DNA from 2 places in the Aliihoeflea sp. PC F10.4 genome. Region 2 is predicted to be linked to the other one. Evidence: riboswitches for the same ligand, from Rfam matches in the RefSeq annotation. Region 2 holds a riboswitch; the other holds the start of a gene.
The links. A riboswitch is a leader RNA that binds a small molecule or an ion and turns the genes downstream of it on or off. The one in region 2 is predicted to bind S-adenosylmethionine.

Region 1 (4,407 bases), 1.7 Mb from region 2:
CCCGGCCGGTGACGGCCGCGATTTCGCATGGCGCTTCGAGCGCCTGTCGCTCGACCCGCGCCTTCTCGGCGACGGCACGCTGCCTTTGCTGAGCGGTGAGGCGGATGTGAATTTCCCCGTCGATCCATCCGCAGCGCTGTCCGCCGGGCGGGTCCGCGGGCTCGGCGCGACGATCAACTCGATCGTGCTGCGAACCGCCGGAAACGAGACCGCGGCGCGGATCACTGGGCCGGTTTCCGTCGACGAAGCGGGTCTGATCGACGCACAACTGACGATGACGCTTGAAAATCCGCAGGTCTTCGCGCGCATCCTCAGCGAATTCTTCCCCGGCGCGCGCGATCAGATTCGTCTTGCTTTCATGGGCGTTGCCGCGCTCGGCGACACGCCATCTTTGCCGGTGCGTATCGACAAGGGCACCGTCTCGATCGGCTTCTTCCGTCTCGGAAATATCCCGCCGCTCTAGTCGCCTTTGGGCTTTGCGACCTGACGGCCGAAATCGGGCGCGTCGATCTCCTGGCCCGCATCGATGATCGAGCGGCGGATATGCCGCGTGCGGGTGAACAGATCGAACAGCTTGTCGCCGTCACCCCAGCGGATCGCCCGCTGGAGCGAGGCGAGGTCCTCGGAAAACCGCGCAAGCATTTCGAGGATCGCGTCCTTGTTGTGCAGGCACACATCCCGCCACATGGTCGGATCGGATGCCGCCAGACGCGTGAAATCGCGAAAACCGGACGCCGAATATTTGATCACTTCGCTTTCGGTCACCGATTCCAGATCGTCCGCCGTCCCGACGATGTTGTAGGCGATGATGTGCGGAAGATGGGAGACAATGGCCAGAACCATGTCGTGATGCTGCGGGTCCATCGTGTCGATGTTCGAGCCGCAGGCCCGCCAGAAATCGGCAAGCTTTTCCACTTCGGCGGGATCGTTGCCCTCGAGCGGCGTCAGGATGCACCAGCGATTGGCGAAAAGCTCGGCAAAGCCGGCGTCGGGGCCGGACTTTTCGGTTCCGGCCAGCGGATGGCCAGGGATGAAATGGACGCCGGCGGGAATGTGCGGCGCCATCTGGGCGATCACCGACGCCTTGGTCGAGCCGACATCGGTGACGATCGCTCCGGGCTTCAGCGTATCCCTGATCGTCAGTGCAACCGCTTCGGACGCACCGACCGGCACCGAAACGATGACCAGATCGGCGTTCTTCACTGCCTCGGCGGCGTCCGCCACGTAGCTGTCGCCAAGTTCGAGTTCCTCGGCGCGTTTCAGCGTCTCGGCGCTGCGCGTGGAGATGACGAGATGGCCTGCGAGCCCCTCGCGACGAATGATCCGCGCCAGCGACGAGCCGATGAGGCCGATGCCGATAAGCGTGATACGGTCGAAATGCGGTTTGGTCACGTCAGGTCTTCATGAATTCGGTCAGGGCGGCGACCACGCCGCGATTGGCCTCTTCGGAGCCGATCGTCATGCGCAGCGCGTTCGGAAAGCCGTAGCCGGTTACCCGGCGCAAGATGTAGCCGCGCTCGGTCAGATACTGATCTGCTGCGTCAGCCGAACGGCCGTTTTCAGGGAAATGGATCAGCACGAAATTGCCGACGCTGGGTGTGACCCGCAGGCCGATCTTCGTCAGTTCGTCGGCGACCCAGGGCAGCCATGCCTCGTTATAGGCGACGGCTTCCTCAACGTGGTTGCGGTCGCGGATCGCCGCTGCGCCGGCCGCGATGGCGAGCGCGTTGACGTTGAAGGGACCACGCACGCGATTGACCGCATCGATGATCGCCGCAGGCGCATACATCCAGCCGATGCGAAGCGCAGCAAGGCCGTGAATCTTGGAAAAGGTGCGCGTCATGACGACGTTCTGCGAGGCGGCGACCAGTTCCACACCGGATTCATAGTCGTTGCGGCGAACATATTCGGCATAGGCCGCGTCGAGCACCAGAAGCACGTTCTTCGGCAGTTCGGAATGCAGGCGGCGCACTTCTTCGAAGGGCAGATAGGTGCCGGTCGGATTGTTCGGATTGGCGAGGAACACGATCCTCGTGCGAGGGGTGACGGCGGCGAGAATCGCGTCGACGTCGGCGCGCTCGTCCTTTTCCTTCACCACCACCGGCACGCCGCCGGACGCCAGGATCTGGATGCGGTAGACGAGGAAACCGTGCTCGGTGAAAATGCCCTCGTCGCCGGCCGTCAGATAGGTCTGCGCCAGAAGGCCGAGCAGTTCGTCGGACCCGTTGGAGCACAAAATGTTCTGCGGGTTGAGGCCATGTACCTCGGCAATGGCGTTTCGCAATTCGCTGGCCGAGCCGTCCGGGTAAAGTTCGGCTTGCGACAACATCTGCGCCGCCGCGTCGAGCGCGTCGGGCGAAGCGCCGAGCGGCGTTTCGTTGGACGACAGCTTGTGGATCTTGCCCTTCGACGCATCGCCATGCTTGCCCGGCACATAGGCGGCGATATCCATCACACCGGGGCGGGGCTGCGGGCGAAGCGTGTCGGTCATGGTCGATTGTCCACGTTTGGGAAGGCGGCTTTCCTCTACCAAGCTTTGCGATTGACGCAAAGGGCGCGCGTGCCTAAAAGCTTCGCTGAAGATCCGTGGTGATTTGGCCGGTCGGCTTGCAGCCACGTTAAACAAGTAGCTAAAGGGCCGCTCGCAATAGTCCGTTGGGGCCGGCCGCGATTTCGCCGCCGGTCTTTTTCGTTCTGGAGTGCGCCATGCCGATCAAGATTCCCGACCAGCTTCCTGCCCGCGACATCCTCGTGCGCGAGGGCGTATCGGTAATGGACGAGCAGACGGCGCTCCGGCAGGATATCCGACCGTTGCAGATCGGCCTTCTCAATTTGATGCCGAACAAGATCCGAACCGAAACGCAGTTCGCGCGACTGATCGGCGCGACGCCGCTCCAGATCGAATTGACGCTGGTGCGCATCGGCAATCACAAGGCCCGGAACACGTCCGAAGACCACCTGATTTCCTTCTACCAGACATGGGAAGAGGTGCGTGAGCGGCAGTTCGACGGCTTCATCATCACAGGCGCGCCGATAGAGTTGCTGCCCTTCGAGGAGGTCGGCTACTGGCAGGAACTGACACAAATTCTCGACTGGACGACGACCAACGTTCATTCGCCGTTCTTCGTCTGCTGGGGCGCGATGGCTGCCGCCTGGCATTTTCACCAACTCCCCAAATATCCGCTCGACGAAAAGGCGTTCGGCGTCTTCCGCCATCGCAACAACGCCCCGGCATCGCCTTATCTCACGGGCGTTTCTGACGATTTCGCCGTGCCGGTATCACGCTGGACGGAGGTGCGCTCGGCCGATATCCGGCCAGATTCCGGTCTTGAACTTCTCATGGAATCGGATGCGACCGGGCCTTGCATGCTGGCGGAAAAGACCGGCAACCGGCTCTATATGTTCAACCACATCGAATATGATTCCACGTCGCTCAAGGAAGAATACGACCGCGACGTCGCCGCCGGCGTGAAGACGCAATTACCGCACGCCTATTATCCTGACGACGACCCTGCGCGCGCGCCTCTCAACCGCTGGCGCTCGCACGCCCATCTTCTGTTCGGCAACTGGATCAACCAGGTCTACCAGACCACCGCCTACCAGCTCGAAGATATCGGCAAGAACCCGCCCGCGCGGTAGGCTGAAGTTCGCCTGTCGCGCACGGCCATGAAGGATGCAGTCGTCACGACGCCGGTCGGCTGAGCTTTTCGATGACGAACCGATGCCCGCCTTCGACAGCCTCGCTCGACACGAGGCGGTGACCGTCTTCCGCACAAAACGCCGGAACGTCGACGCTCGCCAGCGGGTCCGTCGTCTCGATGGTCAGCGTGTCGCCCGGCTTCATCGCCTGAAGACGCTTGCGCGTCTTTAGCACCGGAAGGGGGCAGTTCAGCCCCCGAAGGTCGTAGATTTCACTCAAGCAGGCCTCAGTTGCCGAAAAGGCTCATGAGGCGGCCAAGGCGCGAAGGCTGTTCGGCCGGCTGCGCGATGACCGGCGCTGCGGCCTCGACCGCTTCCGCGGCCGTCTCTGCAGGTTGCGGAGCAGCGGCTGGCTGTGGCGCGGCGGCCGGTGCTGCCGGCTGTGCCGGACGCGTAACGGACGCCGTCGTCACCGCAGGGCGCTCACTCGGCGCACGCGTGGAAACCATGACGCCGGACTGCTCGAAATTCGGCGGTTCGCGGCTGACGCGTTCGCCGCGTGCCCGCTTGCGCGACCAGTCGGCGACGAGAGCGGCCTCCTTGACGCCGCCAATCGAGGCGGCTGGCTTGGAGGCCGAGGAGAGCGCCGAGGTGAAAGCGGCATCGAACGTCGACTGGTAGGTCTTGTAGGCCGTTTGCAAAGCTTCGGGCTGCGTGGCTGCCGGGCATGCCCCGGTCGGCGAGAAGGATCGCCCGTCGGCGGTAAAC
Region 2 (4,407 bases):
CCGTTACGTCGCGGATCGTTTCGTGTGGTGGACGAGGGGCGAGGAGGCCACGCTTTTCGACGAATTGGCGGGCGCGGATGCGGACCCGCTTGCCAACTGCGCGGAGAATTAAGCCACATTTACGCCGTATTTGTTAACGGTTGAATTAAAGCTTCATCAAGCCGGCAGTTGCACACTGGCTCAGAATTCGGCAAGCGGGGGGCAACGCTACCGGATGAGATATGCTTATAAGACTGGCGATTATCTGGCTCGTGGTTGCGGGCTTCGCGGTGGGTTTCGCGGAACTGGTCACCTCCGACACGGTCGGTCGTGATGACCGCGCAGGCTCGCCTTGCGACGAGTGGTCGAATCCGAATTGCTCTAACGGGGCTTCGGGACCTTTCGGCAGTTAGCAAAGCCGAAACCGTCGCCATGGCAAGATGACCTGCCATGAAGCCGATCGGAACCGCGATGACCCCTCCTTCCGCCGGCCAGGAGGAAGAAATTGCGCAGGCCGTCTGCGATATCGCCGTTCTCCTGGCGCAGGCCATTCACCAACTCGACCCGGAAGCCGCGCAGCGCATGAACTTCGCTGCCGGAATGTCCTACAATCGTCATCTTGGCGAGAACCGCCCGTTAGCGGCAGACATCATGTACCGCTTCGGACGCGCACTCGTGGATCGGGAGCTTTTCCCGGTGTCAGGTGAAGGCGAGCTCAGTTGACCGAGCGGTGTATGCCAGGCAGGTCGAGCGAGAATGGCGGGATGACGACCTCGAACTCCTGACCGGTTTCGCCGCGCATCGTATAGTCGCCCTCCATGAAGCCGGACGGCGTCGTGAGCGGGCAGCCGGACGTATATTGGAAACTGTCGCCCGGTTCGAGTTCGGGCTGTTCGCCAACGACGCCAGCACCACGCACCTCTTCGAGATGGCCGGTTGCGTCGGTGATGCGCCAGTGACGCGAAACCAGCTTGACGCCGATGTCACCGCGATTGGCGATGGTGACGCGATAGGCCCAGAAATAGCGCTGCTCCTCCGGTTCCGAACGCTCTTCCAGATAGAACGGCTCGACGGTGACTTCTATGCTTTTGGTGGTTGCGCGGTACATCTGCCCTGTGCCTTTCGCCGCGATACATAGCGGCCAGCGCCGATGTTGCCACCGGCGCTGGCCCTGTTCTGGCGCGATTGTGATCTGCTTCAGATGCGCTCCAGCGCCTGATCGAGATCGGCGATGATGTCATCGGCGTCTTCAAGACCCAGCGATAGCCGCACGGTCGACGGGTGGATGCCGAGATCGGCGCGCGCGTCCTCTGTCAGGTTCTTGTGCGTGGTCGTCGTCGGGTGCGTGATCAGGCTCTTTGCGTCGCCAAGATTGTTCGAAATCCCGACGAGCTTCAGCGCATTCTGGAAACCGAACGCGCCGGCCTTGCCGCCTGTCACATCGAAACAGACCAGCGTCGAGCCGCCCTTCATCTGTCGCGCGATGATCTCGGCCTGCGGATGATCCTTCCGACCGGGATAGATCACACGCTCGATCTTCGGGTGGTTCGCCAGATGATCGGCGATGCGGGCGGCGGTCTCCGTCTGCTGCTTCACGCGGATCGGCAGCGTCTCCAGCCCCTTCAGGAGCGTCCATGCGTTGAACGGCGACAGGCTGGGTCCGGTATGGCGGAAATAATCGTGCAGATTGGCGTCGATCCATTCCTTGTCGGACAGGATGATACCGCCGAGGCACCGCCCCTGACCGTCGATATGCTTGGTCGCCGAATAGACGACGACATGCGCGCCGAGTTCCAGCGGCTTTTGCTGCAGCGGGGTCGCGAAGACATTGTCCACCACGAGCCGCGCGCCGGCAGCGTCGGCAATCTTCGCGACGGTGGCAATGTCGACCACTTCCAGCGTCGGATTGGTCGGGCTTTCGAGGAAAAACAGCTTGGTGTTCGGCCGCACGGCCTCTTCCCATGCCTTCAGGTCGCGCCCGTCGACGAGCGTGGATTCGATGCCGTATTGCGGCATCAGCTTTTCCACGATGTAGCGGCACGAGCCGAACAAGGCGCGGGCCGCGACGACATGGTCGCCCGCCTTGACCGAGCACAAAAGCGCCGCAGCGATGGCGGCCATGCCGGACGCCGTGGCGCGCGCGTCTTCCGCGCCCTCCAGCATGCACATGCGCTTTTCGAACATCTCGACGGTCGGATTGGCGTAGCGCGAATAGATGAAGCCGGGTTCCTCGCCCTTGAAGCGCGCTTCGGCGGCCTCGGCGCTGTCATAAAGGAAGCCCTGCGTCAGATAGATCGCTTCGGACGTCTCGCCGAATTGCGAGCGCATCGTTCCGCCATGGACGAGTTGAGTGGCGGGCTTCCAGTTCGTTTCGTTCGATTTCGACATCACGCTTCATCCAGACACAAAAAAACCGGTCGCGAAAAGTCGCGCCGGGTCCATGATGCCCTTGCCGGGCTACGGTCCTTTAGCGACTTGTTTTACGTGGCTGCAAGCCGACCGGCAAATCACCACGGGATAAAAGGCCGTCTACCGGCTTTCTCGCCTTGCGTCAATTCGCCAGCCGTTTAAACCTCGCTCGATTTTGACGATGGGGATGGGCGTGCGCCAGACGGGAATTTTGCCGGACAGGCAGATCAGGGAATTGTTCGACGCGGGCGCGCTTGCCTGCGACCGTGCGCTGGACGGCGACCAGATCCAGCCTGCCAGCCTCGACCTGCGGCTCGGCGCAAAAGCTTACCGTGTCCGCGCGAGCTTCCTGCCGGGCGCAGGCAGTCGCGTTTCGGACAAGCTGGAACGTCTCAAACTGCACGAATTCGACCTGACCGCCGGAGCGGTTCTGGAAACAGGGTGCGTCTACATCGTCCCGATTCTCGAGACACTGGCGCTGCCGCCCGAGGTCGCGGCTTCGGCAAATCCCAAAAGCTCGACCGGCCGGCTCGATATCTTCACGCGCGTGATGACCGACCACGGCGTCGAGTTCGACAAGATTCCTGCCGGCTACAACGGCCCGCTCTTCATCGAGATCAGCCCGCGCACCTTCCCGATCGTCGTTCGCACCGGCTCGCGCCTGTCGCAGATCCGCTTTCGCATCGGCAATGCGTTGCTGGACGGCGAGGCACTCCATGCACTCCACGAGGCCGAAACGCTGGTCGCGTCCGAAACGCCTGACATTTCGGGCGGCGGCATCGCGCTTTCCATCGACCTGACAGGCGATGCCGACGGCCTTATCGGCTATCGCGGCAAGCATCACACCTCCGTGGTCGACGTCGACAAGCGCGCGGCGCAGGACGTCTTCGATTTCTGGGAGCCGATCCACGATCGCGGCGCGAAGGAACTGATCCTCGATCCCGACGAGTTTTACATTCTCGTCAGCCGCGAGGCGGTGCATGTGCCGCCGAACCATGCTGCGGAGATGACGCCCTTCGACCCGCTGGTCGGCGAGTTTCGCGTCCACTATGCGGGGTTCTTCGATCCCGGCTTCGGCCATTCGGCCGCCGGCGGCACGGGCAGCCGCGCCGTGCTGGAAGTGCGCAGCCATGAAGTGCCGTTCATCCTCGAGCACGGCCAGACGGTCGGCCGTCTCGTCTATGAGCACATGCTTGAGAGGCCGGACGCTCTTTACGGCGCGGACCTCAAATCGAACTATCAGGCGCAGGGCCTGAAACTGTCGAAGCATTTCCGTTCGCCATGAGCGAAGCGCAGCAGTCGGAAACGCGACAGAGCGCCGGGACGCTACCGCAAGGGCCTCTTTATCGTCGCGCCTACAAATCCATCTGGCTCGCCTATCTTTTTCTTTTGGTGGCGAGCGGCGTCGGCCTGCATCGCTTTTATCTCGGCTACCGGCGCACGGCCGCTGTCCAACTGGCGCTCTTCGTTCTTGCGATGGTTTTAGCGTTCAGCGGTTTCGGGCCGGGCAATATCGCATTCTTCGCGATACTGGGTTGGGTGTTCGTCGATCTTTTCATGCTGCCTTGGCTGACGCGCTGGCGAAACGAGGCGATCGCCGCAGAAATCACGCGCAGCCTGCCGCCCGTTCGTCCAGCGGCTTCAATGTCTTCAAGCTGAAGGAGAGGCTATCGCCATGGCACGTGTTCCGACAGTCGAACGAAAAGCCGAAATGCGGTTGGACAGCCTGCCGGACAACGCGGTTTATCGGCACGCCTACAAGAAGATGTGGATCGCCTATGTCCTGCATCTCGTCGGCTTCGGGGCGTTCGGTGCCCACCGTTTCTATCTGCTTTATTACCGCTCGGCCTGCGCGCAACTTGCACTTGCCGTCGTCTATGTTTTTTCCGGCCTCGCCGTTCCTCTGGTTTCGGATGCTGCCGGCATTGTGCTGGTTGTCTGGCTGATCGTCGACCTGTTCCTCATTCCGGGCCTGACGCGGGCGCGCAACGCGACGATCGCCGCCGATATCGACGCACA

Region 1: another riboswitch for S-adenosylmethionine. It lies ahead of ACX82Z_RS21590 (homoserine O-succinyltransferase); the one in region 2 lies ahead of ACX82Z_RS13245 (O-succinylhomoserine sulfhydrylase).

Annotation. Positions count from the first base shown of each region.
Region 1 is NZ_JBTSWH010000001.1:4,296,040-4,300,446, reverse strand. It holds gene ACX82Z_RS21605 (DUF2125 domain-containing protein) at 1-463, shown strand, start outside; gene ACX82Z_RS21600 (prephenate/arogenate dehydrogenase family protein) at 460-1,392, opposite strand; gene hisC (histidinol-phosphate transaminase) at 1,394-2,491, opposite strand; SAM riboswitch at 2,577-2,654, shown strand; gene ACX82Z_RS21590 (homoserine O-succinyltransferase) at 2,707-3,639, shown strand; gene ACX82Z_RS21585 (sulfurtransferase TusA family protein) at 3,683-3,919, opposite strand; gene ACX82Z_RS21580 (L,D-transpeptidase family protein) at 3,927-4,407, opposite strand, start outside.
Region 2 is NZ_JBTSWH010000001.1:2,621,443-2,625,849, reverse strand. It holds gene ACX82Z_RS13260 (MliC family protein) at 1-112, shown strand, start outside; gene ACX82Z_RS13255 (hypothetical protein) at 430-702, shown strand; gene apaG (Co2+/Mg2+ efflux protein ApaG) at 695-1,087, opposite strand; gene ACX82Z_RS13245 (O-succinylhomoserine sulfhydrylase) at 1,177-2,367, opposite strand; SAM riboswitch at 2,427-2,503, opposite strand; gene ACX82Z_RS13240 (2'-deoxycytidine 5'-triphosphate deaminase) at 2,576-3,673, shown strand; gene ACX82Z_RS13235 (TM2 domain-containing protein) at 3,670-4,047, shown strand; gene ACX82Z_RS13230 (TM2 domain-containing protein) at 4,064-4,407, shown strand, end outside.